3 regions of the Clostridium lapidicellarium genome follow, and region 2 is predicted to be linked to each of the others. Evidence: riboswitches for the same ligand, from Rfam matches in the RefSeq annotation. Region 2 holds a riboswitch; each other region holds the start of a gene.
The links. Region 2 has a riboswitch for S-adenosylmethionine ahead of AB8S09_RS10460 (O-acetylhomoserine aminocarboxypropyltransferase/cysteine synthase family protein). Riboswitches for the same ligand answer to the same signal wherever they lie in the genome.
Positions count from the first base shown of each region.

Region 1 (3,282 bases), on a different contig from region 2:
GTTTCAAATATTGCTTTTATCATTTCAGGATATAGATTTACTAGATTTGGCGCTATTTTTGCTAGAAATTCACTCATTTTATCACCTCAAAGATTAATTGTTGCCAACTTTCAATTTGACATTGTCCTTTTTTTCATCCAGGTATTCCACCTTTATATTATTTTCTTCTAGATATCTTATCGAGCTGTCTATTCCCTCAGTTGTGCCGTTTAATTCCACAACCAGATTTCCTATGGGAACATTTTGGATAATCTCTATATTTCCAAATAGTATACTGGCGTCTACCTTAAACTTTCGGGAAACTTTTGAAATAAAGGCTTGGGCAGTTCTCTGGCCTGTAAAAGATATTTTAACTATGCTTTCCCCCTCGGTTATCTGTTTTAATTTTCCCAAAGAATTTTCTTTCCTGAGAAAATCATATATTTTGTCATAATGGAACAGAGAAGATATAAATTTTTTAGTTATAGGAGCTTTGGGGTTCGTAAACACATCTATTATATTTCCCTGTTCCACTATTTCACCAGAGTCTATAACAGCCACTCTCTGGCATATTTCTTTTACTACCTCCATCTGGTGAGTTATAACTACTATGGTCAATTTCAATCTATCATTGATACTTTTTAAAAGCTTTAAAATCGATTGAGTTGTCTGCGGATCCAGAGCCGATGTGGCCTCATCACATAAAAGCACTTCTGGATCATTGGCCAGGGACCTTGCAACCCCGACTCTCTGCTTTTGTCCACCGCTTAACTGTGATGGATACATCTTTATCTTGTCACTTAATTCAACCAATTTCAAAAGGTTATTTACCTTTTTTTGTATGTCTTTTTTGCTAAATCCCTTTCCCTTCAGCGGATAGGCTACATTTTCAAATACAGTTCTATTTTTCATCAAATTGAAATTTTGAAATATCATTCCTATTTTTTCTCTACTCTTTCTCAGATCCCTGGAGGATAAATGAGTGAGATTTTTCCCATTTACAATCACCTCTCCGGAAGTTGGTTTTTCCAACAGATTTATACAGCGAATCAAGGTACTCTTTCCTGCCCCACTATATCCTATAATTCCAAAGATCTCACCCGCCTTAACATGCAGGTTGATATTTTTTAAAGCCTGAACCTTACCGGTTTTATTCTTATAAACTTTGTTGATATTCTTTAGCCATATCATTCTTTTCACTCCTTTAGAAACAGTAATTTCATATATCAAGATGCATTTGTATTACCGAATGAATATTACCAATATTTTTAAAATAATAGCTTTTGAATAAAATAATATATCCCCTTCCAAAAGAAGGGGATATATGGAATAAAAAAACCCTCGGAAGGGTTTTTATACCTTTCCTCATCTTTCAGAACAACGTTCTGCTGGATTTAGCACCATCACATAACAGACATATGTGGTTGCTGAAACTTCAACGGGCCAGTCCCTCAGTTTCTCTCGATAAGGATATGTTAAATTTTTGTGACTTACCTTATATGCTAGATTATACAACTTATTTTCATTATGTCAATATCTAATTCAAAATAAATTTTTTTGTTGACAAAATTCATTTAAAGCTCTATTATGATTATTGATAAATTTAATAAAAAATTCTTATCCAGAGAGGTGGAGGGACAGGCCCATTGAAACCTCGGCAACAGACTTTGTTTTAAAAAGATACTGTGCCAATTCCAGCAGGTTTGTTTTTACAAACTTGAAAGATGAGAAGGGAATCATCCATCTCTTCTTTATCTCAAAGAAGATTTTTTTATGTTCAAAAAAGAGGAGGATTATTCATGAAAACAGGATATATCAAGGATTACCAAAAGGATATAATAAATGAAATTGAAAACAAGAGGGATGTCTATATAGATATGAGCCATCAAATACACGACCATCCTGAAATAGGAAATCAGGAAATCTTTTCTTCCGGATTACTTGTAGATACTTTGGAAAAAGAGGGCTTTTTTGTAAAAAAAGCTTTAGCCGGACATCCAACTTCTTTCATAGCGAGAAAAAAATCTCGTAAAGGTCCTGGTACGGTTATTGGACTTCTAGCAGAATATGACGCGCTTCCCAACTTAGGACATGCTTGCGGTCATAATATCATAGCTTCAGCAAGTACAGCTGCAGCTATATCGCTGTCGAAACTTATAGATAAAATTGGTGGAGAAATTGTGGTATTTGGCACTCCTGCCGAAGAAGGCGGTGAAAACGGCAGTGCAAAGGCAAGCTTTGTAAAGCATAATCTATTTGAAGGCGTAGATGCATGCATGATGATTCATCCTTCCAATAACAATTATGGAACAGTTAAATCCCTGGCAAATGATCCAATTCAGTTTGAATTTAAAGGAAAAGCCGCACATGCAGCAGCTTGTCCTGAAAAAGGGATAAATGCCTTAGACGGGGTAATCCAGTTGTTTAATGGAATAAATGCTTTAAGACAGCACGTTACAAGCGACGTGAGAATACACGGCATTATAACCGACGGCGGATCTGCACCAAACATTGTCCCAGACTATGCTAAAGCTAAGTTTTTCATACGTGCCTCCAAACGGAGTAGCTGCAATCAAGTAACAGAAAGAATTAAAAATGTCGCCAGAGGAGCAGCTCTTATCACAGGCGCTAAAGTCAACATAAGCTTTTTTCAAAATAAAATAGACAATTTTCTAGTCAATAATACGTTTGATAAAATATTTGAAGAAAATTTAAACCTGATCGGGGAAAACTTTATAGACGAAATTCCCGAAGGGCTTGCCTCGACAGATGCAGGCAATGTAAGCCATGTAGTTCCCACTATTCATCCACATATAAAAATAGGCAGCAGCAAATTAGCGGCTCACACTCCTCAATTCAGGGAAGCTGCCATATCAAAACAGGGAGACGAAGCTCTTATAATTGGAGCCAAGGCATTGGCATTAACAGGTCTCACTCTTCTTACAGATAAAGGCAGGTTGAATGAAATAAAAGATGAATTTAACAGGCAGCATTCTTAAAAATATTTACAACTTTTACACTTCGGAGATAGATCTGTACAAAAACAAATCTGTCTCCACAATTTATTTTGGCATCAAATTGTTTACCAGGAGTATATAACGCCGTCGCCTCTCCAATCTGTGCCTCCGAATAGAACTCCAGCTTCATTTCTGAATATTATCTGTCCTCTCCCAAATACATCGGTATTAATTTCATAATTTACATAATGACCTTTTTCATATAAACTTTCTGCCAGATATGGTTGAAACTGCTTCTCAAGTTTTACATTTTTCCCCGAAGTCCAGAACCACCTTGGAGAGTCTA
Region 1 covers NZ_JBGFFE010000003.1:162,066-165,347, forward strand. Annotated here, with positions in the region: gene AB8S09_RS04375 (methionine ABC transporter permease) at 1-77, opposite strand, end outside; gene AB8S09_RS04380 (methionine ABC transporter ATP-binding protein) at 94-1,170, opposite strand; SAM riboswitch class I at 1,342-1,450, opposite strand; SAM riboswitch class I at 1,594-1,710, shown strand; gene AB8S09_RS04385 (M20 family metallopeptidase) at 1,779-2,978, shown strand; gene AB8S09_RS04390 (gamma-glutamyltransferase family protein) at 3,062-3,282, opposite strand, start outside.
Region 1: linked by a shared signal. The riboswitch ahead of AB8S09_RS04385 (M20 family metallopeptidase) and the one ahead of AB8S09_RS10460 (O-acetylhomoserine aminocarboxypropyltransferase/cysteine synthase family protein) in region 2 are both predicted to bind S-adenosylmethionine.

Region 2 (3,282 bases):
CCAATATATCAGCTCCTTGATTATCCTGGACAACAGATTGCTTTTTTATATAATTTACTTTTCCCTCTATCAGTTCTTTCTTATAATCTTCCTGTCCCGTGGGATTTATTTTCTCCCCGATAATCTTTATCCCTTTCCCTATAAAAACAGTTTTAGTAGGAGAACAGACTGCAGTATAGCCCTTTTCTCTTATATCAAGAGGTTTCATAAATTTAAGGGCATTTACAATAGATTCTATGAATTCAGGATCTGTACCGCAGCAGCCCCCAAAAATCCTGACTCCTTTCTTAGCCATGATTACTATATTATTTGAAAATTCTTCAGGGGTTATATCATAAACCGTATTTCTGCCGTCGTATCTCGGAAGTCCTGCATTTGGCTGAACTAAAACAGGGATGGATGAATACTTTAATATTTCATCCACAATTCCCTGAAGTTCAGCTGGTCCAAGAGAACAATTTACTCCGAGGACATCTACCCCCAAACCCTCAAGTGCAACTACCATGGTTTTAGGATCAGTACCCATAAGAGTTCTGCCATCCTTCTGAAAAGTCATTGTACAAAATACCGGAAGAGATGAATTTTCCTTAGCTGCAAGAACAGCTGCCTTAGCTTCATACAGATCAGACATGGTTTCTATTAGGATCAAATCCGCTCCTGTTCTTTCACCTATAACAACCTGATTTTTAAACAGTTTATACGCTGCCTTGAAGCTTAAATTTCCAGTTGGTTCCATAACCTGGCCTATTGGACCTAGATCCAATGCGACCAATTTTCCTTTTCTCCCGGCCTCTTCTTTTGCAATTTTCACCCCGGCTGTAATAATATCCTCTATAGTATAATCTGAAGAATTATATTTAAGTTCATTGGCTCCAAAAGTATTGGATATTATTATATCCGCCCCTGCATCCAGATACTTTCTATGTATCTGTTTTATAACTTCCGCATCGGTCACATTTAAGATTTCCGGAAGTTTTCCAGGTTGAAGCCCTGATTTTTGAAGCATAGTTCCCATAGCCCCATCAAATAACATGAACTTTTTGTCAAATTTACTCAGTAGATTTTTAAATTTCATTTACTCCACCCCTTTTCAAATACAATTTTGCATATAAAAAGCCGCTTTTCCCAAGACAAGGAAAGCAGCTTACAATTTCATCTATAAAAAGCAATCTTTCTTATCTTTCAGAATTAATTCTATTCTGCAGGAATTGACACCGATACGTAACTGCCGGTTGTCGGATTTCACAGGGCCTGTCCCTCAATCTCTCTTGATAAGAATATTTTAATATTAATACTTAAAACCAAAATTGTCAAATGTATAAATTTTTTATTTTTTTCATTTTTCTCTTGACAAGTTATATAATCTTCTGTTATGATTTTCTTAATCAAATACGAAACTTCTTATCCAGAGCGGCTGAGGGACTGGCCCTATGATGCCCGGCAACCTGAATGATCATTTCCATTCAACGGTGCTAATTCCAGCAGACATATGCAAAAGCATGTAGTCTGAAAGATGAGGAGCATGAAGAAAAATCTTCTTGTATCTCATCGGCAGGAAGATTTTTTATTTTGCCAATTTAAATAGAAGTTTCGTCCAAAAATGTTTGATACATCAAAATATGAGGAGGAAATAAATATGAGTGAAAAGAGAAAATTAGGTTTTGAAACTCTACAAGTACATGCAGGACAAGTGCCTGATCCAACAACAGGAGCAAGGGCGGTCCCAATCTACCAGACAACATCCTTTGTATTTAAAGACGCTGACGAGGCTGCAGATTTCTTTCAGCTGAAAAAACCCGGAAATGTATATGCAAGAATAATGAATCCAACAGAAGATGTATTTGAAAAAAGAATAGCCGCTCTTGAAGGCGGAAGTGCAGGCCTTGCTACAGCATCAGGCTTGGCGGCAATATTATATGCCATATTGAACGTGGCAAATACAGGGGACAATATAGTTTCTGCCAGCACTCTCTATGGTGGAACATACGAACTGTTCTCTGTCACTTTGAAAAAGTTGGGAATTGACGTGACATTTGTAGATCCCGACGATCCTGAAAACATAAGAAAAGCAATCAAAGATAATACAAAAGCCGTCTATGCTGAAACCATAGGAAATCCAAGAATAAATGTATTGGATATAGAAGCAGTGGCAAAAATAGCACACGAAAATAAAATACCACTTATTGTAGATAATACTTTTGGGACTCCTTATCTTGTTAAACCAATAGACTGGGGTGCAGACGTAATTGTTCATTCTGCAACCAAGTTCATAGGTGGACATGGAACTACCATAGGCGGTGTCATAGTTGATGGCGGAAAATTCGACTGGAGGGCAAGCGGAAAATTCCCTGACTTCACTACACCTGACGAAAGTTACGGAGGACTTGTATATGCAGATCAAGGTCCTACCGCATTTGCTACAAAAGCAAGAGTGCAGCTTTTGAGAAATACCGGTGCCACATTGAGCCCTCAAAGTGCATTTTATTTCCTCAACGGACTTGAATCACTTTCACTAAGAGTTGAAAGACATGTTGAAAATACAAGAAAGGTAGTTAAATTTCTAAGCAAACATCCAAAGGTTTCATGGATAAACTATCCTGAACTGGAAGGAAGTCCATATAGGGAACTGGCTAAAAAATATTTTCCAAAGGGAGCAGGTTCTATATTTACTTTCGGAATAAAAGGTGGATTTGAAGCTGGAAAGAAATTTATAAATAGTGTCAAGTTATTCTCTTTACTTGCAAATGTGGCAGATGCGAAGTCACTGGTAATTCACCCGGCAAGTACAACTCATGCAGAACTAAACGCAGAACAACAGAAAGCTGCAGGAGTAACTCCTGATCTCATAAGACTTTCGATTGGCGTAGAGAGTATAGATGACATAATATATGATTTGGACCAAGCCCTTGCAAAAGCTTAATTAGACAACTTCCTAATCTTTTTATATAATTTAATTATAAAAGGCTATCCCTACAATTTGATGTGGAGATAGTTTTTTATTTTACAAATTTGAAATTATTTCATCTGTAAACTCGTCAGTAGTCGAATTCCCTCCAAGGTCAGGAGTTTTATGTTTTCCTTCTTCAAGCGTCTTTTCCACTGCCCTTTCAATTCTGTCTGCAGCTTCCTTTTCATGTAAATAATTTAGCATCATAACCGAAGACAGTATAATAGCTGTAGGGTCTGCCTTATTCTGTCCCGCAATGTCAGGGGCCGATCCATGTGCAGGCTCAAATATAGCTTGATTTTTTCCTATATTAGCTCCGGGAACCAATCCAAGTC
Region 2 covers NZ_JBGFFE010000015.1:6,330-9,611, reverse strand. Annotated here, with positions in the region: gene AB8S09_RS10465 (homocysteine S-methyltransferase family protein) at 1-1,075, opposite strand, end outside; SAM riboswitch class I at 1,173-1,278, opposite strand; SAM riboswitch class I at 1,399-1,520, shown strand; gene AB8S09_RS10460 (O-acetylhomoserine aminocarboxypropyltransferase/cysteine synthase family protein) at 1,637-2,920, shown strand; gene AB8S09_RS10455 (isocitrate/isopropylmalate dehydrogenase family protein) at 3,002-3,282, opposite strand, start outside.

Region 3 (3,282 bases), on a different contig from region 2:
TTTTCTAACTATCTTTGGTATATCCACATAAGCTTTGGTAGATATCTCCCCAACCAGTAGCACAAGTCCAGTATTTACGACTGTTTCACAAGCTACTCTGCCATACTTATCCTGCTCAAGAACTGCATCTAGTACTGCGTCTGATATCTGATCACAGATTTTATCAGGATGTCCTTCTGTAACTGATTCTGATGTAAATAATCTACTCATTTTAATTCCTCCAATTTATTTTTTATTTAATATTTTCATTTGCATATGATAATTTTGATTTTTTGCCGTGAAGTAATTTATATATTCCCACCATCAACACCACCCATACAGGTGCAATGTAAAGTACAACCCGAGTAGCAGGCAGAAATCCCATCGTGACAACAATAGCTAAAAGATAAGCTATGGTAATATATGAAGAAACAGGGTAAAAAGGCATTTTGAATTCAATCTCAGCATCTTTTCTGGATTTTTCCCTGCGAAATTTCAACTGGGTTACAAGTATGGTACCCCATGCAGTTAAAATAGCTATGGTCGTTGCCGAGGAAATATATGTAAAAAATTTTTCTGGCATAAAATAATTTAAAATTACCGCAATCAGTGCCACAATTATACTAAAGAGTGTACCTACATAAGGTACCCCGGATTCATTCAGTTTTCCAAATATTTTGGGAGCATTGTTGTTCAATGCCAAGCTGTAAAGCATTCTCCCGTTTATATACAAGGCACTGTTCATTCCGGAAAGAGCAGCTGTCAGAATTACAAAATTTATAAATGAAGCAGCTGCAGGGATACCAACTTTAGAGAATACCAGTACAAAAGGGCTTCCGTTTAATCCTATTTTATTCCACGGATAAAGTGCCAACATTGTTAAAACAGAACCTACATAAAAGATAAGTATTCGCCAAAATACGTCATTGATGGCCTTGGGTATGGACTTTTTCGGATTCTGTGCTTCTCCTGCCGTTATGCCAATAAGTTCCACTCCACCAAATGCAAAAGTCACAAACACAAACGAAAGCATAAATCCCTTAAATCCGGTGGCAAAGAATCCTCCATTTTTCTGTAAATTAGAAAATCCAACAGATTGTCCACCGTTATTAAACCCAAATAATATGATGAGCATTCCAAAAATAATCATGCATATTATTGTAACAACTTTTACAAGTGCAAACCAGAATTCAAACTCTCCGTACATTTTAACACCAATCAAATTAACTGCAACAAGTATCAATAAAAATATGAGTGCGGTGATCCATTTGGGAAATTGAGGGATCCAAAACTGGACGTACACTCCCATGGCAGTGAGCTCTGCCATGACAGTAGCAGTAGCCTGAAACCAATATGTCCAGCCCGAAAAAAATCCTGCAAAATTTCCCAGGTAACGCGTAGCATAGGCGCTGAAAGATCCTGAATTCGGTTCGTCAACAGCCAGCTCCCCCAAAGCTCTCATAATGAAAAAGATAAATATTCCACCTATCAGATACGCCAAAACTATGGCAGGTCCACCAGTTTTAATAGCATCTGCAGATCCATAAAACAATCCTACACCTATGGCTCCTCCGATAGCTATCATCTGAATATGTCTGTTCTTCAGATCCTTTTTTAATGATCTACTGCTTCTATAATTGTCCATTTTTATTTATAACCTCCAAATAATAAAAAAATCTATATGTGAGAAGGCATATAGATTTCTACTGCTTCTCATCTTCCAGGTAATACCTGCTGGAATTGGCACCGTGATATACAAAAACTATATATACAGGTTGCCGGGCGTCATAGGGCCAGTCCCTCAAACCACTCTCGATAAGAATTACACTATTTAATTTTATATGGATTTATTGATCGATTGCTAAAAAAAACTTCCCGTGAGAAATCACAGGAAGTATAAATTCCGCTACCTCTCATCTTTCAGGTAATACCTGCTGGAATTGGCACCATTAATTGTACAATTGCATTTGTACAACCGGTTGCCGGACATCATAGGGCCAGTCCCTCCGCCTCTCTTGATAAGAAAACCTATAAATATTATAAATTATTTATATTTAACTTATATTCAATATACAATTCTTTATCCATTTTGTCAATAGAAATTTTTTATTATTCATATAAGTTTTTGCTGAAATATCTGTCGCCCCTATCTGGAAATATAGTAACTATATTTCCCCTGTCTATGGTATCGGCCAATTTCAATACTGCTGCAAGTGCTGCTCCTGAAGAGGAACCAACTATGAGCCCCTCTTTTTTCGCCAAATCCTTTACCAGCAAAAAAGCTTCTTCATCATTTACCTTTATAACTTTATCCACAAGCTTCAAATCCATAGTATCAGGTAAAAAATCATTTCCTATACCTTCAATGGCATACCCATGCTCTTCAGTGCCGCCGCCCAGGGTAGATCCTTCCGGATCAGCCAGTATGGCCTTTATACTGCTGTCCTTTTCCTTTAGATATTTTGCCACACCCGTAAAAGTTCCACCACTTCCCGCTCCTGCAACAAAATAATCAATCTTTCCCTTTAGCTGTTCATATATTTCAGGCCCCGTAGTAAGATAATGAGCCTCAGGGTTATCGTTGTTTTCAAATTGACCCAGAGATATGGAATTTGGTATTTGTTTTAAAAGTTCCCGGGATTTCTCAATGGCACCCCTCATCCCGTCCTTTTCCGGAGTGTGGATAATTTCCGCCCCCAGTGCTCTCATAAGAACCTGTTTCTCTACAGAAAATTTTTCAGGTACCGCAAATATCACTTTATATCCCCTATTCAAGGCTCCCATTGCAATACCAAGTCCGGTATTGCCTGCTGTAGCTTCAATTATAGTATAACCTTTCTTAAGTTTCCCCGCCTTCTCTGCTTGTCTTATCATATAATATCCAATTCTGTCCTTTACACTGCCGCCAGGATTGAAATTTTCAAGTTTAGCATATACATTGATTCCATCCTTCAAATTAAATCTATTCAGCTTCAGTATGGGTGTTTTACCTATCATTTCCTTTATGTCGTCAAAAACTTCCATAATAAAAATCTCCTTTGAAATTTTATTTGATATTTTTCAAGTTCCGGAATTTTGAAAAATAAAGAGCTCCTGCCTCTGTACAGAGGCAGGAGCTTGTTCCCGCGGTTCCACTCTGTTTATATAATATAAATCGCATATACACAAAATAAAAATACGATAAATAAAATAAAACTCTTATTGGTACAATCATACCTCAACATTTTAACGGATGTACCCGCTGAAATCTACTTCACTCAGGTTCGACTCAGTGCTCCAGGATGCACTTCAATCACCTCCCGC
Region 3 covers NZ_JBGFFE010000025.1:10,934-14,215, reverse strand. Annotated here, with positions in the region: gene metK (methionine adenosyltransferase) at 1-210, opposite strand, end outside; gene AB8S09_RS13415 (amino acid permease) at 233-1,624, opposite strand; SAM riboswitch class I at 1,690-1,801, opposite strand; SAM riboswitch class I at 1,890-2,004, opposite strand; gene AB8S09_RS13410 (PLP-dependent cysteine synthase family protein) at 2,089-3,003, opposite strand.
Region 3: linked by a shared signal. The riboswitch ahead of AB8S09_RS13415 (amino acid permease) and the one ahead of AB8S09_RS10460 (O-acetylhomoserine aminocarboxypropyltransferase/cysteine synthase family protein) in region 2 are both predicted to bind S-adenosylmethionine.